Regions from separate parts of the Bradyrhizobium ottawaense genome, predicted to be linked through region 2. Evidence: predicted binding sites of a transcription regulator. Region 2 holds the regulator's gene; the other holds the start of a gene.
What was found. Region 2 encodes LexA, which represses DNA repair genes until DNA is damaged. Its sites were predicted from a motif close to TGTTCNNNNTGTGTTCNG; they were not measured.

Region 1: a site for LexA is predicted at 8,480-8,497, ahead of uvrA (excinuclease ABC subunit UvrA). Genes of this name have one in related genera too.

Annotation. Positions count from the first base shown of each region.
Region 1 covers NZ_CP029425.2:4,202,060-4,214,421, reverse strand. Annotated here, with positions in the region: gene CIT37_RS20145 (potassium transporter Kup) at 1-1,510, shown strand, start outside; gene gyrA (DNA gyrase subunit A) at 1,616-4,360, opposite strand; gene CIT37_RS20135 (single-stranded DNA-binding protein) at 4,718-5,215, opposite strand; gene CIT37_RS20130 (outer membrane protein) at 5,663-6,412, shown strand; gene CIT37_RS20125 (outer membrane protein) at 6,648-7,322, shown strand; gene CIT37_RS20120 (outer membrane protein) at 7,560-8,306, shown strand; gene uvrA (excinuclease ABC subunit UvrA) at 8,593-11,568, shown strand; gene CIT37_RS20110 (RNA 2'-phosphotransferase) at 11,595-12,146, opposite strand; gene CIT37_RS20105 (HAD family hydrolase) at 12,211-12,362, shown strand, end outside.
Region 2 covers NZ_CP029425.2:4,080,758-4,093,119, reverse strand. Annotated here, with positions in the region: gene CIT37_RS19580 (OpgC domain-containing protein) at 1-380, opposite strand, end outside; gene CIT37_RS19575 (hypothetical protein) at 843-1,097, shown strand; gene CIT37_RS19570 (S41 family peptidase) at 1,199-2,536, opposite strand; gene CIT37_RS19565 (alpha-hydroxy acid oxidase) at 2,891-4,024, shown strand; gene CIT37_RS19560 (HAD-IA family hydrolase) at 4,039-4,662, shown strand; gene CIT37_RS19555 (hypothetical protein) at 4,833-5,039, shown strand; gene CIT37_RS19550 (molybdopterin molybdotransferase MoeA) at 5,268-6,479, shown strand; gene lexA (transcriptional repressor LexA) at 6,656-7,357, shown strand; gene CIT37_RS19540 (hypothetical protein) at 7,920-8,354, shown strand; gene CIT37_RS19535 (GAF domain-containing protein) at 8,571-9,512, shown strand; gene CIT37_RS19530 (ComEC/Rec2 family competence protein) at 9,522-11,798, opposite strand; gene CIT37_RS19525 (DUF2171 domain-containing protein) at 11,895-12,128, opposite strand; gene CIT37_RS19520 (SgcJ/EcaC family oxidoreductase) at 12,331-12,362, opposite strand, start outside.

The DNA.
Region 1 (12,362 bases), 120 kb from region 2:
CTCGGTGCTCTCGGCCATCGAGGGCCTCAAGGTCGACGCCCCCTCGCTTGCGCCGGCCGTGGTGCCCGTGACCGTCGCCATCCTGATCGGCCTGTTCATGATGCAGAAGCAGGGCACCGGCTTCATCGGCCGCATCTTCGGGCCGGTGATGCTGGCCTGGTTCGTCGTGCTCGCGGCGCTCGGCATCCACGGCATCGTCAAGGCGCCGGCGGTGCTGGTGGCGCTCAGCCCGCTCTACGCCTTCGACTTCCTGATCCACCAGGATTTCCACATCTCGTTCGGAATTCTCGGCGCGGCCTTTCTCGCGGTGACCGGCGGCGAGGCCATGTATGCCGACATGGGACATTTCGGCCGCCTGCCGATCCGCCTCGCCTGGTTCGCCATCTGCCTGCCCGCGCTGGTGCTGAACTATTTCGGCCAGGCCGCGCTCTTGATCACCGATCCCGCGATGATCGAGAACCCCTTCTTCCAGCTCTGCCCCGACGCCCTGCACTATCTGCTGGTCGCATTCTCGACGGTCGCGACCGTGATCGCCTCGCAGGCGATCATCTCCGGCGTGTTCTCGCTGACCCAGCAGTCGATCCAGCTCGGCTTCCTGCCGCGCATGCTGATCCGTCACACCACGAGCGACGCGATCGGCCAGATCTACGTGCCCCTGGTGAACTGGCTGCTTGCGGCTGCGACGCTCGGGGCGGTCCTGAGCTTCGGCACGTCGGACGCGCTTGCCGGCGCCTACGGCATCGCGGTGTCGCTGCTGATGGCGATCACGACGCTGCTCGCCGCGCTGGTCGCGATCCAGTGGGGCTATTCGCCCTGGCTGGTGGTGGCCGTGAACGGCGCCTTCTTCGTCATCGACGTGATCTTCTTCTCGGCCAACTCGATCAAGCTGTTCGAGGGCGGCTGGTTTCCGCTGCTGCTCGCCGGCCTCGTCGCCTTCCTGATGCTGACCTGGCGCGCCGGCGTGAAGCTGGTCGAGGCCGCGAGGGGCCGGCTGCGGCAGCCCGAGGAAGATCTGATCGAGACCGCCGTGAACAAGTGCAGCGCAAGGCTGCCCGGCACCGCCGTGTTCCTGGCCTCCGCACCGCGCGGCGTGCCGCTCGCGCTCACCCAGTTCGTCAGGCACAACCGCGTGCTGCACGAACGCGTGCTGCTGGTCACCGTGCTGATCGAGGAGCTGCCGCACATCGCGGACGAAGAACGCGGCGAGGTGATCGAGATCATTCCCGGCATCACCCGCGTGATCCTGCATTACGGCTTCATGCAGAACCCGACGATCTATGAAGGCTTGAATCTCGTCTGCCGCCAGAGCAAGCTGCCCGGCATCGACCTCTCCGACATCACCTATTATGTCGGCCGCGAGACCATCATTCCCAGCGAGGACATTCCGGGCATGTGGGTCTGGCGCGAAGGCGTGTTCGCCTTCCTCCAGCGCAACGCCGAACGCTCGGCCGCGTTCTTCGGCGTGCCTACCAAGCAGGTGGTGGAGTTCGGCACGGAGCTGGAGATTTAGCGAGCTTCGTAGTCCGGATGGAGCAAACCGCAATCCGGGATTTTCGCCAGGCGTGAGAGCCCCGGATTTCGCTTTCGCTCCATCCGGGCCGCAGGGAGTGACTTATCACTCCCCGCTCGACTCCCCGTTCGCTCCGTTCCCGCTCTCCGCTTCTTCCGTGATGTGTTCGACCGACACCACGTGCTCGTCCTCGGCGGTGTCGAACACGATCACGCCCTGGGTCGAGCGGCCGGCGATGCGGATGCCTTCGACCGGGCAGCGGATCAGCTGGCCCTTGTCGGTGACCAGCATGATCTGATCGGCATCCTCCACCGGGAAGGACGCGACCAGATTGCCGTTGCGGTTGTTGACGCTCATGGCGACGATGCCTTTGCCGCCGCGGCCGGTGGTGCGGTACTCGTAGGACAGGGTTCGCTTGCCATAGCCGTTGACGGAGACGGTCAGCACGACCTGCTCCTGCGCCGACATCTCGGCGTAACGCTCCTGCGCGAGCTGGAAGCTGCCGGAGGTCTCCTCGGCCTCGGCGTCCACGGCGGCATCTTCGGCCGCAGCTTCGCCGGCGACGGCGCGGCGCATCTTCAGGTAGGCCGAACGCTCGTCCGAGGTGGTCTCGACATGGCGCAGGATCGCCAGCGAGATCACCTTGTCGCCTTCGCCGAGCGCGATTCCGCGCACGCCCATCGAGGTGCGCCCGGTGAACACGCGCACATCGGGGACCGGGAAGCGGATGCACTGGCCGCCGGCGGCGGTCAGCAGCACGTCGTCGCGCTCGGTACAGATCTGCACGTCGACGATCGACTCGCCGTCGTCGAGCTTCATGGCGATGATGCCGGAGCGGCGGACGTCGACGAAGTCCGACAGCTTGTTGCGCCGGACATTGCCGCCCGTGGTGGCGAACATCACGTCGAGGTTGCCCCAGGTGGATTCGTCCTCCGGCAGCGGCATGATGGTGGTGATGCGCTCGCCCTGCTCCAGCGGCAGGATGTTGATCAGCGCCTTGCCGCGCGCGTTCGGCGCGGCCATCGGCAGACGCCAGACCTTCTCCTTGTAGACCTGGCCACGCGAGGAGAAGAACAGCACCGGCGTGTGCGTGGAGGCCACGAACAGGCGGCTGACGAAATCCTCGTCGCGGGTCTGCATGCCGGCGCGGCCCTTGCCGCCGCGGCGCTGGGCCCGGTAGGCCGACAGCGGCACGCGCTTGACGTAGCCGGCATGGGACACCGTGACGACCATGTCCTCGCGCTGGATCAGGTCCTCGTCCTCGACCTCGCCTTCCTGCTCGATGATGACGGTGCGCCGCGGTGTGGCGAACTCGGCCTTCACCTCGGCAAGCTCGGTCTTGATGATGCCCAGCACGCGCTCGCGCGAGCGCAGGATGTCGAGATAATCGGCGATCTCGCCGGCGAGCTTGTCGAGCTCGTCGCGGATTTCGTCGCGGCCGAGTGCGGTGAGGCGCTGCAGGCGCAGATCGAGAATGGCCCTGGCCTGCTCCATCGACAGCCGGATCGTGCCGTCCGCGCTGATGCGGTGACGGGGATCGTCGATCAGGGTCAGCATGTCCTCGACGTCCCGGGCCGGCCAGTCGCGCGACATCAGGGTGTCGCGCGCGGTGGTCGGGTCCGGCGAGGTCCGGATCACGCGGATCATCTCGTCGATATTGGCCACCGCGATCGCGAGACCAACCAAAATATGGGCGCGATCGCGCGCCTTGGCGAGCAGGTACTTGGTGCGACGCGTGACGACCCGCTCACGGAAGTCGACGAAGATCGCGAGCAGGTCCTTCAGATGCATGATCCGAGGACGGCCGCTGTCGAGCGCCACCATGTTGACGCCGAAGCTGGTTTGCAGCGGCGTGAAACGGTACAGCTGGTTCAGCACCACATCCGGCACGGCGTCGCGTTTCAATTCGATGACGACGCGGTAACCGTCGCGGTCCGATTCATCGCGGAGGTCACCGATGCCCTCGATCTTCTTTTCCTTGACCAGCTCGGCGATGCGCTCGACCATCGTCGCCTTGTTCACCTGGTAGGGGATCTCGGTGATGATGATCGCCTCGCGCTCCTTGCGGATGGTCTCGATCGCGACCTTGCCGCGCATGACGACCGAGCCGCGGCCGAGGTGATAGGCCGCACGGATGCCCGCGCGTCCGAGAATGACGCCGCCGGTCGGGAAATCCGGTCCCGGCACGATGTTGATGAGCTCGTCGATGGTGAGCGCGGGGTTGTCGATCAGCGCGACGCAGGCGTCGATGACCTCGCCGAGATTGTGCGGCGGGATATTGGTGGCCATGCCGACCGCAATGCCGCCGGCGCCGTTGACGAGAAGGTTCGGGAACTTGGCCGGCAAGACCGACGGTTCGGTCTCGTTGTTGTCGTAGTTCGGCTGGAAATCGACGGTGTCCTTGTCGATGTCGGTCAGCAGCGCCAACGCCGCCTTGGTCAGCCGCGCTTCCGTGTAACGATAGGCGGCCGCAGGATCGCCGTCGACCGAGCCGAAATTGCCCTGGCCGTCGATCAGCGGCACGCGCATCGAGAAGTCCTGCGCCATGCGGACCATGGCGTCGTAAATCGACTGGTCGCCGTGCGGGTGATACTTACCGATGACGTCACCGACCACGCGGGCGGATTTGACGTACTTCTTGTCCGGTGTGTGCCCCTGCTCGTTCATCGAGTACAGGATGCGGCGGTGCACAGGCTTCAGGCCGTCGCGGGCATCAGGCAGCGCCCGCGCCACGATCACGCTCATGGCGTAGTCGAGATAGGACTTCTTCATCTCCTCGAAGATGGAGACGGGGCGAATATCCGAGGGTTGCGCCGGCTGGTCGCCGGGCTTGTCGTCGTCGTCAGCCAAGGGGAAATCCGGTGAGGTTTTAGCTAGGAATCATATAGCGCATCGAGACCGTGATAACCACCCTCGCAGGCTTCAGGGAAGCGCTTTTTCCGCTTATTTTTCCAACAACTTACGGCCTTACGGAGAGCGTCTCGGAGGGACCCGGAACAGGCCTTCCGAAATCACCTCCGGGACCTCGTCAATCGCGCGGCCGGCGCGCGCCATCGACGCGATTGCGCTGGCGCAATCCGAGTTCAACCCAAACATGAAGCGGGCCCGGAAATCCCGAGCCCTTTCTGCCGATTAGTAAGGTTTGCTGACACGAAATGGGAAGGCGCCGCTCAGCCGGCTTGCGCCCCCTCATCGTCCGGTCCCTGCTCAGAACGGGATGTCGTCGTCCATGTCGCTGTTGCGGCCACCGCCGCCGGCGGCCACGGGACGGCGCGGTGCGCTGCTGACGGGTCCGGAGGAGCCGAAATCGCCGCCCGGCTCGTCGCCGAAGCTGCCGCCTCCGCCGCCGCCGCCACGGCCGTCGAGCATCGTGAGCGTCGAGTTGAAGCCCTGGAGCACGACCTCCGTCGAGTATTTCTCGACGCCGCTCTGGTCGGTCCATTTGCGGGTCTGCAGCGCGCCCTCGATGTAAACCTTCGCGCCCTTCTTCAGGTACTGCTCGGCGACCTTGCAGAGCCCTTCATTGAAAATCACGACCCGATGCCACTCGGTCTTTTCCTTGCGCTCGCCGCTGTTCTTGTCGCGCCAGGTCTCGGAGGTCGCGATGCTCAGATTCGCGATCGGCCGCCCGTCCTGGGTGCGGCGGATTTCAGGATCCTTGCCGAGATTTCCAACCAGAATGACCTTGTTGACGCTTCCCGCCATCGCCGCTCTCCACTCCGAATGCCACTGAATTTCCTAAGGCCGAGCGCGCTGCTGCGTTCCTCTGCGCCCTGTTAAGGCGACCCTATACGCTTGCAGGGGCTGCTCAGCCCGTCACCCCCAAGGTTATCCCCACATATAGCACCGACCGGCGGTCTGTTCCAGATTTGTTCCTGCAGAAATCGCCACCAAATGTGGAGACGGGATGGCGTCTAAATGGCGATGTGATGGCAATTGGGATGGAACCAAATCGGGTTCCCGTGAACGGCAAAAATCACTTAACATTCATTAAGTTAGAGGTAGGTCGATTACACCCAACTGTTGCACTCCGGGCACGGACTCTGCCGCAGAATCGAGCTATCGTCGTGCTTGGAATTGATGCAATGGGCCTCGCGCCTGATAGTCCGCCTTGGGGAACTCAGAGAGGCGGACACGACTGGGGAGATTACAGTGAAGAAGATTTTGATTGGCTTTGCCGGCGCGGTTGCGCTGACCCTCTCGGCTCCGGCCGGTGCTGCCGACCTTGCAGCCCGTCCCTATACAAAGGCGCCGATCGCGCCCCCCGCTCCGATCTATACCTGGACCGGTTTCTACATTGGTGTGCAGGGCGGTGGTGCCTGGGGCCGCAGCGACGAAACCTTCTTTGGCGGTCCGAATACGGCGATCTTTGCTGGAAGTCAGAACTACGACACCACCGGCGGCTTTGTCGGTGGCGTAGTCGGCTACAACTGGCAGGCGGCCAATTGGGTGTTCGGCATCGAGGGCGACTATCATTGGGCTGACATCAACGGACGTTCTGCCGAGATCAATGCCGGCCTCGGCGACACCTATTTCACGAGAATCCGCGGCTTCGGCGACATCAAGGGCCGTCTCGGCTACTCGACCGGCCCCGCTCTCTTGTTCGTCAGCGGCGGCGCTGCGGTCGGCGACATTCAGCATCGCTACGATGGCATCCCCGGAAACGTCTTCATCCAGAACAACACCCGCTGGGGTTGGACCGTCGGCGCCGGCGCGGAATACATGTTCGCTCCGAACTGGTCGGCCAAGGTCGAATACAACTACATCGATTTCGGCAAGAGCACGATTCAGTACAGCCCCGTCGTGACCAACCGCTCCGAGTGGACCGATACCGTTCACACGGTCAAGGCAGGTGTGAACTATCACTTCAACTGGGGTGCGCCGGTCGCCGCGCGCTACTGATATCCATCTGATATCATTGACGTCTAAGGCCGGCCTCGCGCCGGCCTTTTTCGTTTGGCGCGACATGAACGGGAGGCAATAAGTCAGTAACCATCACCTTTTCGACCGCTGTGGCTTTTCGGAGACACAACTTGCGGCTTTGGTGGTGTAAGTACGGCGTCAGTTGGGCCGTTGAGTCCGCTGCCCTTCCGGTCAGGAAGGCAACAACAGAAACTGGGACTGGGATTAGTTGAAAATGAAGAAGGTTTTGTTGGCTTCGGCCTGTTTGTTCGCTCTCGCTGCGCCCGCCTCGGCGGCCGACCTCGCAGCCCGCCCCTACACCAAGGCTCCGATCGCTCCGGCGGCGGCCGTCTACAACTGGACCGGCTTCTACCTCGGTATCGTCGGTGGCGGCGCCTGGGAAAGCGCTTCCGGCGACCCGAAGATGAAGGGTGGCTTCGTCGGTGGCACCGCCGGCTACAACTGGCAGACCGGCAACGTCGTGTTCGGCATCGAGGCCGATGGCTCCTGGGCTGACGTCAGCGCCTCGGCGACCGCTCTCGGCCTCACCGTGTCGTCCAAGACCGACGCGCTCGGCACCGTCCGCGGCCGCATCGGCTGGGCCGTCAACAACGTGCTGTTCTACGGCACCGGTGGTTACGCCTGGATCGACAACAAGGTCAGCGTCAGCGCGCTCGGCGTGACTGTCTCCGACAGCAAGTTCCACTCGGGCTGGACCGTCGGCGCCGGCGTCGAGGCGTTCTTCGCTCCGCAGTGGTCGGTCAAGGGCGAGTACCTCTATCGCAGCCTCGGTGGCGAGACCTACTTCTCCGGTCTCGGCGCTCCGATCACCACCGGCACGCTCAACTTCCACACCGTGCAGGTCGGCGTGAACTACCACTTCGGCGCCCCGGTGGTTGCCAAGTACTGATCTGCGAAGCACTGATCACTACCGACGTCACATCGTCACGAAAGGCCGGCCTCGCGCCGGCTTTTTTGTTTTTTCGCGCGCCAACCGGCTCGCTCGCGTTTTCGGAGAGATGTGGCGCCCGGGTGACACAACCTTTGGCTTTAATGGTGTAAAGCAGTGACATTAGTCGGGTCATAGGTCCGCTGGCTCTTCCGCTTTCCGGAAGGTCAGAAAGAGAAACGGAACTGGGGAATGGATATGAAGAAGCTTTTGCTGGCTTCGGCCGGTTTGTTCGCACTCAGCGCGTTGGCACCGGCCTCGGCGGCCGATTTGGCGGCCCGCCCCTACACCAAGGCTCCGGTCGCGCCGATCGCGATGTACAATTGGAGCGGTTTCTACATCGGTATCAACGGCGGCGGCGCCTCGAGCCGCAATTGCTGGGACGTCAACAACATCTTCGGTGTTGCGGGTCCGGACACGGCTGAAGGCTGTCACAATGCGACCGGCGGCGTCGTCGGCGGACAGGTCGGTTATCGCTGGCAGTCGGCCAACTGGGTGTTCGGCCTTGAAGCCCAAGGCGACTGGGCCAACCTGAAGGGCTCGAATACGAGCGTGGTGCTTGGGCCGCTGGTCAACCAGACCAAGATCGACGCGCTTGGCCTGTTCACCGGCCAGGTCGGCTATGCCTGGAACAACGTGCTCTGGTACGTGAAGGGTGGCGCGGCCGTCACGCACGCCAAATATAACGGCCTGCTGGGCGGCGTGGTCCTCGACAGCGCAAGCGAGACGCGCTGGGGTGGCGCGGTCGGCACCGGCATCGAATTCGGCTTCGCACCGAACTGGTCCGTGGCGATCGAATACGACCATCTGTTCATGGGCAAGCGCAACAACTCGTTCACGATCCTCGGCGTCAACGACCGTATCGATCGGATCAAGCAGGACGTCGACATGGGCACCGTCCGCCTCAACTACACTTTCGGCGGCCCCGTGGTCGCCCGGTATTGATCTGAAGTCCTGATCGCTACCGACGTCCCATCGTCACGAAAGGCCGGCCTTGCGCCGGCCTTTTTGTTTTCGCGGCAGCTTCCCGCGCAGTTCCGCACAGCAACTGCTGCCAGATGCCGCCAGCGCGCCAACATTCCGTTGACGATTCGCAAGTCCCACTGGAAATCCGTCTCCGTTCTTCCTACGTTCGCTGACAACCCCATCGGCGCCGATCCCGGTTCCGGGCGAGCGCGCCTTTTTTATTGGCGCGGTCGCGCACCCATGGGATTCCTTGAGGGCAACTCGGATGGATGAAGTGATCAAGGCGAAGCGCCAACAACAGAACGCGGGCTCCAGCCTGCGCGCAATTACGATCCGTGGCGCGCGCGAGCACAACCTCAAGAACATCGACGTCGAGATTCCCCGCGACAAGCTGGTGGTGTTCACCGGCCTCTCCGGCTCCGGCAAATCCTCGCTCGCCTTCGACACCATCTACGCCGAGGGCCAGCGCCGCTACGTCGAATCGCTGTCGGCCTATGCGCGCCAGTTCCTCGAGATGATGCAGAAGCCTGACGTCGACCAGATCGACGGCCTGTCGCCGGCGATCTCGATCGAGCAGAAGACGACGTCGAAGAACCCGCGCTCCACCGTCGGCACCGTCACCGAGATCTACGACTACATGCGCCTGCTCTGGGCCCGCGTCGGCGTGCCCTATTCGCCGGCCACGGGCCTGCCGATCGAAAGCCAGACCGTCTCGCAGATGGTCGACCGCGTGCTGGCGCTGCCCGAGGGCACCCGCCTCTATCTGCTCGCGCCCGTCGTGCGCGGTCGCAAGGGCGAGTACCGCAAGGAGCTCGCCGAATGGCTCAAGAAGGGCTTTCAGCGCGTCAAGATCGACGGCACCTTCCACGAGCTTGCGGAAGCGCCTGTTCTCGACAAGAAATTCCCGCACGACATCGACGTCGTGGTCGATCGTATCGTGGTGCGCGCCGACATCGGCCAGCGCCTCGCCGAGAGCTTTGAGACCGCGCTGAAACTCGCCGAAGGCCTCGCCGTCGTCGAATTCGCCGACGCGCCGGCGGCGGCTCCCGCCGAGGAAAAGAAGAAGACCGCCAAGATCCACGACAAGAGCGGACCCGAGCGCATCCTGTTCTCGGAAAAGTTCGCCTGCCCGGTCTCTGGCTTCACCATTCCCGAGGTCGAGCCGCGCCTGTTCTCGTTCAACAACCCCTATGGCGCGTGTCCGGCCTGCGGCGGCCTCGGCGTCGAGCAGCATGTCGACGAAGACCTCGTCATCCCCGACAAGGAGCTCGCGATCGGTAAGGGCGCGATTGCGCCCTGGGCCAAATCGTCGTCGCCCTATTACGTGCAGACGCTGACTGCGCTCGGCAAGCACTACAAATTCACGCTGACCACCAAGTGGAAGGACCTGGCCAAGAAGACGCAGAACGCCATCCTCCACGGCTCCGGCGAGGACGAGATCAAGTTCTCCTACGAGGACGGGGTGCGCTCCTACGACACCAAGAAGCCGTTCGAGGGCGTCATCACCAACATCAACCGCCGCTATCGGGAAACCGAGAGCGAGTGGGCGCGCGAGGAGCTGGCGAAGTATTTCCACGACGTGCCCTGCGAGGGCTGCAAGGGCTTTCGGCTCAAGCCCGAGGCGCTCTGCGTCAAGATCGGCGGCAAGCATATCGGCGAGATTTCCGAGCTGTCGGTGAAGGGCGCCGGCGCATGGTTCGAGACCGTGCCCGAGGCGCTCAACGCGCAGCAGAACGAGATCGCCGGCCGCATCCTGAAGGAGATCCGCGAGCGTCTCACCTTCCTGCTCGACGTCGGCCTCAACTACCTCACCCTCTCCCGCTCCTCCGGCACGCTGTCCGGCGGCGAGAGCCAGCGCATCCGCCTGGCCTCGCAGATCGGCTCGGGCCTGACGGGCGTGCTCTACGTGCTGGACGAGCCCTCGATCGGCCTGCACCAGCGCGACAACGCGCGCCTGCTCGACACCCTCAAGCGGCTGCGCGACCTCGGCAACACCGTGATCGTGGTCGAGCATGACGAGGACGCCATCCTGCTCGCCGACCACGTCCTCGACATCGGCCCCGGCGCCGGCATGCATGGCGGCAACATCATTGCCGAAGGCACGCCCGCCGAGATCATGCGCAACCCGAAATCGCTCACCGGCAAGTACCTGACCGGCGAGCTCGAGGTCGAGGTGCCGGAGCGGCGGCCGCCGAACCATCGCCGCACCATCAAGGTGGTCAATGCGCGCGGCAACAATCTCAAGAACGTCACCGCCGAAATTCCGCTCGGCCTGTTCACCGCCGTCACCGGCGTGTCCGGCGGCGGCAAGTCGACGCTGCTGATCGACACGCTCTACAAGTCCATCGCCCGCAAGCTGAACAATGCCAGCGAGGGTGCGGCCCCGCACGACCGCATCGAGGGCCTCGAGCACATCGACAAGATCATCGACATCGACCAGTCGCCGATCGGCCGCACCCCGCGCTCCAACCCCGCGACCTATACCGGTGCCTTCACGCCGATCCGCGAATGGTTCGCCGGCCTGCCCGAATCCAAGGCGCGCGGCTACGAGCCCGGCCGCTTCTCCTTCAACGTCAAGGGCGGCCGCTGCGAGGCGTGCCAGGGCGACGGCGTCATCAAGATCGAGATGCACTTCCTGCCCGACGTCTACGTCACCTGCGACGTCTGCAAGGGCAAGCGCTACAACCGCGAGACGCTGGAGGTGCTATTCAAGGGCAAGAGCATCGCCGACGTCCTCGACATGACCGTCGAGGAAGCCGCCGAGTTCTTCAAGGCGGTGCCGCGCGTGCGCGAGACGTTTCAGACCCTGCACCGCGTCGGGCTCGATTACATCCACGTGGGCCAACAAGCGACGACCCTCTCGGGCGGTGAAGCCCAGCGCGTCAAGCTCGCCAAGGAGCTGTCGAAGCGCGCCACCGGCCGCACGCTCTACATCCTGGACGAGCCCACCACCGGCCTGCACTTCCACGACGTCAAGAAGCTCCTGGAAGTGCTGCACGAGCTCGTCGCGCAGGGCAATACGGTCGTCGTCATCGAGCACAATCTCGAAGTCATCAAGACCGCCGACTGGGTCATCGACCTCGGCCCCGAAGGCGGCGACGGCGGCGGCGAGATCGTCGCCTGGGGCCCGCCGGAGGACATTGCCAAGGCGCCGCGGAGCTACACGGGCAAGTTTCTGGAGCCGGTGCTGAAGAAGGCGAGGAAGCCGAAGCGAAGGAGCACGAGCGAGGCGGCGGAGTAGCAGCCTCTCCGCGGCTTCCCATTATGTCATTTGCTCGTCGCCGGGGCTAAGAACTCCGGCGGCACTGTATCGGTCAGCCAGACCCCATTGTCGGCGCGATAGAACTTGAAACCGCGCGCATACATGCCGCCGGCATCGACCTTGAAGATGTGGGGCTTGCCATGGCGCTGCCCCACTTGCCGCGCGGTCTCCTCATCGGAGGACAGGTGCACTTGTTGGCGCGCCTGCGGTTTCAAGCCCTCCGCGAGGATCGCTTCGACAAATCGCGTCGCCGTCCCGTGGTAGAGGACTGAGGGCGGTTCTTGGGGTGGCAAGCCGAGCTCCACCGATACAGAGTGCCCTTGGGCGGCCCGGATCTTCAGTCCGTCGGCTGATAGCGAAAATCGCTTCTTGTCGCTGCTTGCGACGACGCCGAGCAGGTCAGCTCGGTCAAACATCGTCCCTGTTGCATTGGCTTTCTCAAGCAATTCGTCAATATTGACCCAGCCCTCGGCACTAAGCGTCAAGCCGATCTCATCGGGCTTGTGTCTCAGCACGAAGCTCAAGAACTTGCTAAGTTGAATCTGATCGACCGGCATCTTTGTCTTCCTGCTTCCGTCTTGTACATCCGGCCACTTAGCTCGACCAGACTCCCCTTCCCCCATGCCCTACACCCTCGCCATCTTCGATCTCGACGGCACGCTGGCCGACAGCTTCCCGTGGTTCCTGCGCACCGTCAACGACATCGCCGACCGCTTCGGCTTTCGCCGCGTGCGGGATGAGGACGTCGAGGGACTGCGGCATGCCTCGACGCG
Region 2 (12,362 bases):
ACGGCCGTGAGATAGACCAGGAACAACAGCAGGTGAGCGACATAGAGCTGCCACACCCGCCGCAGCAGCCGGGTTGCGCCGATGACGAAGCCACGCTCCATCATCATCGAGCCGAATACGAACGTCGCGGTGTAGCCGGAGATCAGCACGAACAGATCGGCGCCATCGCTGAAGCCGTAGTTTCGCGTCGTGCACCAGGCGAGCGCAGAATCTGGAATGTGCCCGAGAAAGATCAACCAGTTCGCCAGACCGCGAAACAGATCCAGTCGCACATCGCGCCGTTGCTTGACCAGCACCGACCTGATCGTGATCGTTTCCCACAACCGGAGAAACGCAACTTGCAAGGGCCGACCGGGGGCGTGAATGGTCTCGTCAGTCAACGGTGCGTTCTCCATCTCTGCGGTCAATTTTTGTCGGATCGCAACCGTGTCGCCGCTCATTCGCGCGGCACGCTAGGTTGCGTCATCGACGCAGGTTTGACGGACATCAAACCCGATCGGCGCACCAGCCAAATCTTTTTGTGATTCAAGCGCGTAATGAATCGAGGCGCCCGTCGTCCTCCACCGGAAGAGTCATCGGCCACGATATCTCTCGGCATGCTCGCGGGCTTTGCGCGCGACCTGCGATTTCTCGCAGCGGCGAGAATTTTTCTCTGTAAGAAGATCGACGTTTCTCGTCGCCTGCGGCAACACGGCGATCCGCGCAACGACGCTCGCGAGTGCGCGCGTCGACATTTGATCTTGCTCAACCTACACAATCAAGCTCCGGGTTTGGTTGCTGCTCGATCGAGCCACCGGGACTTGATTGACACCAACTCGACGAGATCAACAGGAGAAACCAGAATGAGTCACCGCAAGCTGATCGTCGCCGCCGCGATCATGTCGTTCGTTGCGTTGCCCGCCATGGCACAGACGAGCACGGCCGATGAGAAGAACGGCCATCACTACTCGGGCGGACCGAAGACCGAGGTCCCTCACCATATGGGCAAGAAAGAGAGCGACGGCGGGACGACCAGCGGATCTGGCGGCAGCCACCATTACGGCGGCGGACCGAAGACCGAAGTCCCGCATCACACGGGTCCGAAGAAGCAGCAATGACGATCGCGCAGTGATTCCGCCGCTCGCGAACGCCCAAAACGAATTCGCCCGGGAGCGGACATCCACTCCCGGGCGATATCGATCTCTGAAAGTCGAAGACCTTAGTTCGGCACCGCGGCCTTCGACGCGGGCTTGGCGGCCACCGCGTTGGCGGTGACGCCGTGCAGGAAGTCGTACGCGGCATGCAGGGCCTTGTCGTCCTCCTCCTTCGGCGGAACATAGGACTGCGATCCGGTCTGCTCGCCGCCCTCGCCGGCTGAGAGATGCCCGCGCATCTGGGACTCCGCCATGGTGTCCATGCGGCCCTTCAGCTCCGGCGGCACGTCCTGCAGGATCTCGATGTCGGGGGCGATGCCCTGGGCCTGGATCGAGCGGCCGGACGGCGTGTAGTAGCGCGCCGTGGTCAGCGCCAGCGCGCCATTGCCGGCACCGAGCGGAATGACCGTCTGCACCGAACCCTTGCCGAACGAGCGCGTGCCGATGATGGTCGCACGCTTGTGATCGTGCAGTGCGCCGGCCACGATCTCGGAAGCCGAGGCCGAGCCGCCATTGACCAGGACCACCAGCGGCTTGCCCTTGGTGAGGTCGCCGCCATGCGCGGTGAAGCGCTGGGTCTCTTCCGGACTGCGGCCGCGGGTCGAAACGACCTCGCCGCGCTGGAGGAAGGCGCTCGACACCGACACGGCCTGGTCGAGCAGACCGCCCGGATTGTTGCGCAGGTCCATCACATAGCCGGTGAGCTTCTCCTGCGGCACCTGCTTGGCGATCGCGGCGATCGCCTTCTTCAGGCCGTCGGTGGTCTGCTCGTTGAACGAGGTGACGCGGATATAACCGATGTCGCCGTTCTCGACGTGGAAGCGCACCGGGCGCACATGGATGATCTCGCGCGTGATCGCGACATCGAGCGGCGCGTCAGCGCCCTTGCGCACGATGGTGAGCTTGGTCTTGGTATCGACCGGGCCCTTCATCTTGTTGACGGCCTGCTCGAGCGTCATGCCCTGCACGGCCTCGCCGTCGATCTTGCTGATGAGGTCGCCGGACATCAGGCCGGCCTTCGAGGCGGGCGTATCGTCGATCGGGGAAACGACCTTGACGAGGCCGTCTTCCATGGTGACCTCGATGCCGAGGCCGCCGAACTCGCCGGAAGTGGTCTCCTGCATCTCGGTCCAGGCCTTCGCGTTCATGTAGCGCGAATGCGGATCGAGCGAGGTCACCATGCCCGTGATCGCGCCTTCGATCATCTTGGCGTTGTCGGGCTTCTCGACATAGCTCGCCTTGACGCGCTCGAACACCGTGCCGAACAGGTTGAGCTGGGAATAGGCATCGTCCGCGCTCGCTGCCGCCCGTGCCGCCCATACACCACCGTGCGGGCTGGCGACCAGAAGGGTGAGACACGCTCCGGTGAGCGCGCCCAGAGGGAACAGCAGGGTTTTCCGCATGGATGGGCTTGCCTTTTTGCTTGGCGGTTCGCTTGAGCTTGCTTGGGCTCGTCTCTCGAGACCTGGGAAGCACACTTGGGAGGCGCCATGCAATTGGCGATCCAATCCACTTTTCACAATACCATTCTGGTTTCTTCAAGGCCGGGATGCACCGCCGACCGGTACACCGCAAAAATCGCTTCGTTCGGGCCTAAACTTTTGGCAACGTTGCAGGACTGGCCCGCCCCCAAAGGGACCTAAAGGGGGAATCGGTGCGCCCGTCCACGCCGCGCAGCCATGCCATTTTAGGATGGTTTTGGAACGCTGGACGGGTTAGGCGATGACACAAGGCTTCAAATTCTCGGGAGGATAACAATGAACGAAGCACCCCGGATCCGGCCGGAACGGAACGTCGAGCTCGGCGCCAGCAACGAGCCGTTCCAAAACCTGCACGAATTCATTCGGAAAGCGCGGGCCAACCTCAACCAGAACGCCTGGGACTACATCGTCGGAGCCGCCGAGACCGAAACCACGATGCGCCGCAACCGCATGGCGCTGGACGAGATCGCCTTCCGGCCGCGGGTGCTGCGCGACGTCCGAAAGGTCGACGGCTCGGTTCAGCAGTTCGGCCGCAAAATGCGCCTGCCGGTGGTGCTCGCCCCCGTCGGCGCGCTCGAGATCTTCGACCCGGATGGCGCGGCGAGCGTCGCGCGCGCTGCCGGCACCTTCGGCGCGGCGCACATGCTGAGCTCGGTGTCCGAGCCAGGCCTGGAGCAGACCGCCGAAGCCGCACCCGATGCGCTGCGGCTCTATCAGCTCTATGTCCGCGGCGACGATGCCTTTGTCGCGGATGTCGTCAGCCGGGCCGAGAAGAACGCCTATGCCGGCTTCTGCCTGACCGTCGACACCGCCCATTACAGCCGTCGTGAGCGTGACATCGCCAAGCGCTACGTTCGCGAGAGCCGCCTGCGTGCCACCGGCGGCGATTTCCAGAAGGGCCTGGAGTGGCGGACCGTGAAGATGATCAAGGACAAGTTCAGAATTCCGCTGATCCTGAAGGGCATCGCCACCGCCGAGGACGCCCAGATCGCGGTCGATCACGGCGTCGAATGGATCTACGTCTCCAACCATGGCGGCCGCCAGCTCGACCATGGCCGCGGCGCCATGCATGTGCTGCCCGAGATCGTCGAGGCCGTGAAGGGCCGCGCCAAGATCATGGTCGATGGCGGCATCTGTCGCGGCACCGACATCGTCAAGGCGATCGCGGCGGGCGCGGACCTGGTCGGGATCGGCCGGCTGCAATGCTGGGCGCTGGCGGCGGCTGGCGAGGCCGGCGTCGCGCGGATGCTGGAGCTGCTGGAGGACGAGGTGCTGCGCTGCCTCGGCCTTTTGGGCGCCACGTCATTTGCCGAGGTCGACAAATCCTGCCTGCATCCGGCGACCGCCACCAACGCGCCGAGCGTGTTCAGCGCATTCCCGCTGTTCGACCACGATCCGTATCGATACTGAGTGAAAAGGACGCAATGACATCGCTCTCTCCCGGCAGCGCGGATGCGCTGCTGTTCGATCTCGGGCGCGTGGTGCTCGACATCGACTTCTCCAAGGCGATCGCCTGCTGGGCGGGACATGCCGGCTGCCAGCCCGAGGCCATCGTCGCGCGCTATGTGCGTGACGAGGCTTACCGGCTGCACGAGGTCGGCAAGATCAGCGACGAGGACTATTTCGCTTCGCTGCGTGCTTCGCTCGGCATCGGCATTTCGGACGCCCAGTTCCTGGAAGGCTGGAACGCGATCTTCGCCGGCGAGATGCCTGATATCGCCGAGCTGCTGCCGCGCGCGGCGAAACAGATGCCGCTCTATGCCTTCTCCAACACCAACCGGCCGCATGTTGACTATTTCTCGAAGGAATATGGCGAACTGCTCGGCCATTTCCGCGCGCTGTATCTGTCGTCCAGCATCGGCCTGCGCAAACCCGACGCGGAAGCCTTCGACCATGTCGTCGCCGCGATCGGCGTGCCCGCAGCACGTATCGTGTTCTTCGACGACCTCGCCGAGAACATCGAAGGCGCGCGGTCGCGCGGGCTGACGGCGGTGCATGTGACGTCGCCGCGCGACGTCGAGAACGCCTTGAAGGCATTGGGCATCTGACGATCTCCGCTCATCGGGAGGCGCCAACGTCGGGGCAGCCCTCCCGGAGCCAATTTTGCCCAAAATGAGGAACCAGAGCGCTTTGTGCATTTTTGTACGGAGTTCCGGGAACGGAATGGCCCCTTCCGGACTCTTGAGTCCGTTGGGACTTCTACACCGGACTTATGGACGTGCTGGGCAAAACCTATCTCACCAAGCAAGCCTCTCTCCTGCTTGAATTCGCAAGAACCACCTCGGATTCTGACCTTTCCGCCAAGCTGATCAGCAAGGCCGCCGACCTGAAATCCCAGGCCGATCCGCTGCCCGACAAGGATCAAGGGCCGAAGGCTCCCGACGTCGCGCTGGACGACGGGCCGGACCGGCCGAGCGGGAGTTGAGCGATGCCGGCCGTGGCACTCGTCATTCTCGTCCTCGCCATGGCCACCCTCCTGCCGATCGGCCTCGTTCTCTGGATCATGCCACGCCAAGCCTGAGCCTGCCTTCGATCCAGGGCCGGAAAGCGGCAAGATAAATCGTGCCCGCTCCGCATTTTTGCCTCTGCCCCCGCGCTCGGCTAGAAGACTGTCGGAACATTTCGTCCGAACGTGCCGAGCAGGAGTTTCGCCGTGGCCTTGATGCCGGTTTCCGACGCCCTTGCTGCGGTGCTGGCGGGTGCAGAGCCGCTGCCTGCAGAGATGGTTTCACTCGACGAAGCCTACCATCGCGTGCTCGCGCAGGACGTCGCTGCGCGGCGCACCCAACCGCCCCAGGCGATGTCGGCGATGGACGGCTACGCCGTGCGCGCGGCCGATGCGGCAACGATCGATTCCAGGCTGACGTTGATCGGTGAGGTCGCAGCGGGCCGTCCGTTCACGGAGAGGGTCGCCGCCGGCGAAGCCGTGCGGATCTTCACCGGCGGCGTCGTTCCCGACGGCGCCGACGCAGTCGTGATCCAGGAGGACACGATCGCCGAGGGCAAGCAAATAACGATCAAGGAAGCCGCGATCGTGGGTCGGCACATCCGCCCCGCCGGCGTTGATTTCCGCGAGGGTGACGTCCTCCTGCGCAAGGGAACCCGTCTGACAGAGCGCGATCTCGCCCTCGCCGCTGGAATGAATCACCCGCAACTCGCCGTCTGCCGTCGTCCGAAGGTCGCGATCCTCGCCACCGGCGATGAACTGGTGATGCCGGGCTCAACGCCCGGGCACGGCCAGATCGTCTATTCCAACGGCTATGCCCTGCACGCGCTCGCCCGCAGCGAGGGCGCCGAGACCATCGACCTCGGTGTTGCCGCCGATACGCTGGAGGCCACCACCGCCGGCATCCGCCGCGCGCGCGAAAGCGGCGCCGACGTCCTGGTCACGACCGGGGGCGCATCGGTCGGCGACCACGATCTGGTCCAGCAGGCGCTGAAGGACGAAGGCATCGCGTTGGCGTTCTGGAAGATCGCGATGCGGCCCGGCAAGCCGATGATGCACGGACGCTTAGGGACGATGAGCGTCATTGGCCTGCCCGGCAATCCCGTGTCGTCCTACGTGTGCGCCTTCCTGTTCATGGTACCGCTGATTCGCGCGCTGTCGGGCCGTTCGGTGATTCATCACCGTCGCGAGCGCGCCGTGCTGGGCCGCGATCTCGGCGCCAATGACCAGCGCGAGGATTATCTGCGCGCGCGCCTGGAGCTGCGCGACGACGGCACGCTCGTCGCCCTTCCCGTCAGCCATCAAGACTCCTCTCTGCTTGCGAATCTTGCTGCAGCACAGGTACTTCTCGTGCGCGCACCGCTTGCGCCAAAGGCCGAGGCCGGCAGCCCCTGCGAAGTGCTGCGGCTCCCCGTCTGAACTGCGCGGCCACACGCATTCGGCGAGTTTCGCTCTGTTCACGGTAAATTAAGCAGTTGCGGAACATGTATCGAACATATAGTGTCCGTTCATGATTTGTTTCGAGGATGTAGCGGCTTATCGCTGAACTCATCGTCTCGGAATCGAACGACATCAACCGGGGGACTTTGGTCGAGATGTTAACGCGCAAACAATACGAGCTTCTGCGGTTCATCAGCGAACGCTTGAAGGAAAGCGGCGTGCCGCCGTCCTTCGACGAGATGAAGGATGCGCTCGACCTGCGCTCGAAGTCAGGCATCCACCGCCTGATCACCGCACTCGAGGAGCGCGGCTTCATCCGCCGGCTGCCCAACCGCGCCCGGGCCATCGAAGTGATCAAGCTGCCGGAGCTCCAAGCTGCCGCCGGCAACCGACGCGGCTTCACGCCAAGCGTCATCGAGGGCAATCTCGGCAAGCTGCGCGCGAGCTCCAGCCCGTCCGCGGACGAGGGCGAGCGGCCCGTTGCGGTGCCCGTGATGGGCCGCATCGCGGCCGGCACCCCCATCGAGGCGTTGCAGACACGCAGCCACACCATCAGCGTGCCTCCAGACATGCTCGGCTCCGGCGAGCATTACGCGCTCGAAGTGCGCGGCGATTCCATGGTCGAGGCCGGCATCCTCGACGGCGACATGGCGCTGATCCAGCGCAACGAGAGCGCCGATACCGGCGACATCGTGGTGGCGCTGATCGACGACGAGGAAGCCACGCTCAAGCGCTTCCGCCGCCGCGGCGCCTCGATCGCGCTGGAGCCCGCCAATGCCGCTTACGAGGTGCGCATCCTGCCGCCGAACCGCGTGAAGATTCAGGGCAAGCTGATCGGGCTTTACCGCAAGTACTGATACCGGAGTCTTCAGCGCCTCGCGCGCGCCTTCGGTCGGCATCGCCGATCAGAGATTGGAGCGGATGATGGTCCGCTCCGGCTGGATAGTCTTTCTGGTTCTGCACAGATTGTCCGGCCCCTCCCCCTTTCGCGACATCCTCGGCAGGCCGCGGGAAGCAACATCGCTTCGCGGCCTTGCGAGTTCGAGGGGGACAGCCCAAATGCGCCGGATCGTTTGAGCGCAGCCGCAGCAACGCTGGTCGCATCATTCATGTCGGCTAGGACACGGCCGTGATCCAGAAAATCCGCAACAACCGCAATGCAGCGCGCACGCAGCCGAGCTGACGATACTCGGGCTGGCTGGTTTCGCCGGTCGTTGACGCGCGCCTGCCAAATGCACGGAAGCCGACTTTGTTCCTATCGAATTCGGAAAAGATGGAAAAGATAATGTGATCGGGGCTCGCGGATCCCAGCCGCAGATTTGCCTACAACCAAGCAGACCGTCACGTGCTTCCACTCTGGTAGGGGCCTGCGCCTCCAAAAGGGGTGCGGGTCGCTATCTCTGCATAGAGGAGCACCCGATGTGTGACTACAGCCTGCATGCCGTCGCGACGCGCCCCGCAGAAGTCGGCGAGACGATCGTCACGACAACATTCCGCGGCACCTCGACGCGCGGCTTCGCCTCCGAAGCCGATCTCTCCGTCGCGGTCTGCCTGCTGCCGGGAACGGAGCTCGCCTTCGCCGATAACGTCCGTTACGACAACCGCTGGATCTGGACGCGCACCGTCAACTCCCGCGTCGGCAAGTTCGGCAAGATCGATCCGCACATTCCCGATCGCCATCATGATGCGATCGAATTCCCGGACGGCAAATCCGTGCTGGTGACGCAGCTCGTCGAGGGCCAGCGCGCAACCGTGCTGCAACTGCCGGTGACCCAGCCGATCGGCGAGCGCGAGCACAAGCCGCAGATCATCGCCGACAGTCGCCCGACGGTCACGCGACTGCCGATCGGCTGACGCCCTCCGGCCCGGCGGGTCCGGGGCCAGGATTGAAATGCCGTCGCCGGCCGATGCCGGCGAGCCCGGTGGGTTTGTGTTTCACGAAATTCGATCGGCGAGCGCCGCCGCACCTCGTCGCCGCACGAAGTTTGGGCCGTCCTGCCTGAATTTTGAACCTCCGCTCCGCAGCCAAATGACCGATGCTGTCGTGGTTTGAGGCGGCGGACACGCTCGATGAAAACCTTTATTCGCGTCGTTGAACTCTGGGTGCCTGACCGGACGCGCATGCGGCTGGAATTCGGCGGCGGCCTCTACGACGAAGGGCTGTCCGCGTTCAAGGCCGTCAGCGAAGATCTGCACTTCGGATATGACGAGGGGCTTCCAGGCAAGGCCTGGGCCTGCGGCCATCCCGTCATCCTCACGAAATTCGCCAACTCCTATTTCAAGCGGACCGATCAGGCCGTCGCCGCCGGCCTCACCTGCGGCGTGGCGGTGCCGGTGTTTGCAGGCGAATTTCTGCAAGCCGTGATGGTGCTGTTCTGCGGCGACGACGAGGCGCATGTCGGCGCGATCGAACTCTGGCACAACGATCCTGATCTCTCCCACGAGATGGGCCTCGTCGACGGCTATTACGGCGCGGCGGACATGTTCGAATTCAACTCGCGCCACACTAAATTTCCTCGCGGCTTCGGACTTCCCGGACGCACCTGGAAGGCGGGCCTGCCGCTGATCATCAAGGACCTGCACGACGCCAAGAGCTTCCTGCGCTGGGAGGACGCAGCCAAGGTCGGGATCAATCTGGGTGTCGGCGTGCCCTACCGAACCGGCACCGACCAAACCTGGGTCCTGACTTTCCTCTCCGCGCAGGCAACGCCGATTGCGCGACGCTTCGAGATCTGGGTCCCGAACGAGGCCCGTTCGGCGCTGGTCTTTCGCGCCGGCGATTGCAGCGCGCAGACCGACCTTGCCGCCCGCTATGCCGCCAATTCCATTGCCAGGGGCGAAGGCAGCATCGGCGGCGCCTGGGCCGCCGGCATGCCCGCGCTCAACGACGATCTCACTCATGACGGCTCGATCGCGGGCTCTGAGGCCTGCGCAGCCGGGCTGAGCCGAATGGTGGCCCTGCCGGTCATCGGCAAGGCAAAGCTCGAAGCCGTGCTGGCCTGGTATCTGTAATCGATGGCGTCAATCGTCGGCCTGCAAGTCGGTCTCCGATGGCGTTGCGTCGCGGCTGCGGGGAGCCGCCTTCTGCGCAAGGCTGCCGTCGAAGTCACCTTCGCCCGCACCGGCCGGTAACCACGGGCGGTTCGTGCCTCTTGCCCTCACCGCCTGAACCGAAAAGCCGTCGCCACGCCGGGTCAATGCCAGCGCGCCCTGGCGAGCGAGCCGCTGCCGATCCACCACCATCGCCGCACAATCGGGCGGCGCGGGCCTTGACGTCACCACCAGTGCAGCCCGGTTGCAATCGTCCGCCAACGCGTCGATGCGCGAGGCCAGCGCGACCAGCCGTCCGTCTGCGAGCGGCGTTACGCAGCCCGACTCGTCGCACGATATGCCGCTCGCCAGCGCGCTACTGCCGGCATCGCGCGGATCGGCGTCGGCAGCCAACCACTCCCTCAGCACGAAATTGTCCTTGCCTGCCCTGATCAGATGCAAACGCCCGTCGCCGCCCCGCACCGCGACGCTCGCGCCGTCCCCGGCAATCAGGATATCGGGCTGCCGCACCGACAGCCCCCAGCCGATGGAAACCAGCAGCACGACGGCACCGCCCCAGCGCAACGGCGTACGCAACAGGCCCATCACGATGACCCCCAGGCTCGCTGCGATCAGCGGCGCGATGCCGAACGCCGGGATGCGGCCGACCGCGCCCGGCAATGCCGCCACCCAGCGCGAGACCGCGACCATCCAGTCGATGCCGATCCCCATCAGCCACCAGAACACGCCGTCGAGCCCGAACGGCGCTGCGAGCAATCCCAGCAGCCCCGCCGGCATCACCAGCGCCGAGACCACCGGCATCGCACCGAGATTGGCGAGCACGCCGTAGGGCGTGACGCGGTGGAAGTGGAAGGCGGCGTAGGGCGTGGTCGCAAGCCCGGCGATCAGCGAGGCCAGGAACAGCATCGCGATCTCGCGGCCGCCCCACATCGCGACGCGCGCGGTCGCCGAATGATCGGGTGAGGCAAACAGGTTCGGCATGCCGATCTGTACCAGCGCGACGAGACCCAGCGTCGCGGCAAAGGACATCTGGAAACTCGGATGCACAAGCGCTTCCGGCGCGACCGCGAGCACGATCAGCGCCGCCACCGCGAGCGTACGGAAGGTGATGGCGCGGCGATCGACCATCACGGCGATCAGCACCACCGCCGTCATGAAGAACGAACGTTGCGTCGCGACCTCCGCGCCAGACAAGAGCAGATAGAACGCAGCCGCCACCAGCGCTGCGGCCGCCGACCATTTCTTGATGGCAAAGCCGGCCGCCAGTCCCGGGATCAAGGCCAGCAGTGCGCGCACCGCGAAGAAGACGACGCCGGCGACGACCGCCATGTGATAGCCGGAGATCGACAACACATGGCCGAGCCCCGAGATGAACATCGCGTCGTTGACCGGCGTGGAAATCGCATCGCGCCGCCCGGTGAGCAGCGCTGTCGCGATCGCGCGGTTGTCGCCCTCGAGCGTGGCGCGGATGCGGGCGTCGATCGCATCGCGCAGGCCTTGCATGAAGGCGGCATAACGCAGCCGCAGGCCGCCGGCATCGGGCGGGACTGAAGCCGTGATCGCGCCCATCACGAAGCCGGAGGCGCCGATGCCCTGAAAGAACATGTCGCGCGAAAAATCGTAGCTGCCGGGGCGCACCGGCGAGAGCGGCGGCATCAGCCGCGCCTTGAGCTGCACGAAGCTGCCGACCTCGGGCGCAGTGCCCTTGCGCACCGACAGGCGGACGCGTTCCAGCTTGACCTCGCTGCGCTGCGCCTCCATGGCCGTGACGCGCAGCACGAAACGATCGGTTCGCTCGCGGATATCGCGGGCCTCGACGAAACCCGACAGCGACACTGAATAGAGCGGCTTGGCCAGCACGGGGTGGGCGATGCGCGCCGTCTTCCAGGTTGCCACGGCAAAGCCGGAAGCGACCGCCGCAATCATGATCGCAGGCGCAAACAGCCGGCTCCGCCGCAACAGCACCGCGCCAAACGTGAGCGCGATAGCCGTCGCAGCAACGACCCACAGCACCGGCTCATGATCGGCGGCAAAATAGAGTGCGATGCCACCGCCAAAGGCGACAGGCACCCACGGCAACAGTCGCCCGGCGCCGGCCTCCGCGCGGGCCCATTCACGCAGCGTCTCGACGATTGCCGACCAGGCGCCAAAGCCCGCCGGCACCAAGCCGCCCGCCTGCGCAGCACGACCGACCGGCCACGTCCCGGCTATACCCTGGGACCGTGCTGGCCGGCCCGGCTCCGCCATATCCCTGCATCCTACGCGACGCGATTGCCGCCAAGGCTACCGGAACGTGCGGCCGCGCGAATAGCGGCACAAACCGAGAACGAAGGGAGCCTCCCCCTACTTTTCCTCTTCCATCGTCACGGCGACATCCGCCTTGGCCGACAGCCGCACCTTGTTACCCTCGACACCGGCGACGAGGCCCTTGTCGATGAAGTGATGGTGGCCCTTGTGGCTGCCCTCGCCGCTGTCCTTCTTGGTCAGCTTGATGCGGTTGCCCTCGACCTTGTCGACGGTGCCGACATGGACGCCGTCGGCGCCGATCACTTCCATATGCTCTGCAATGTTCTGCATGGTGGGATCCTTGGTTGGAGCCACCTCAACGCGCGGAGAGAGCTTCGGTTCGTATTCTGCTGCCATTCCGGGGCGCGCCACTTGGCGCGAGCTATGATGCGCAATTGCGCATCGGAGAATCCATAACCACAAGCTGGGGTTATGGATTCCGGGCCTGGCCCTTCGGGCCATCCCGGAATGACAAACTGATGAAGAGCGCCAATCAGATCAGCGGCGCCTTCGCCGAAGCGTGGT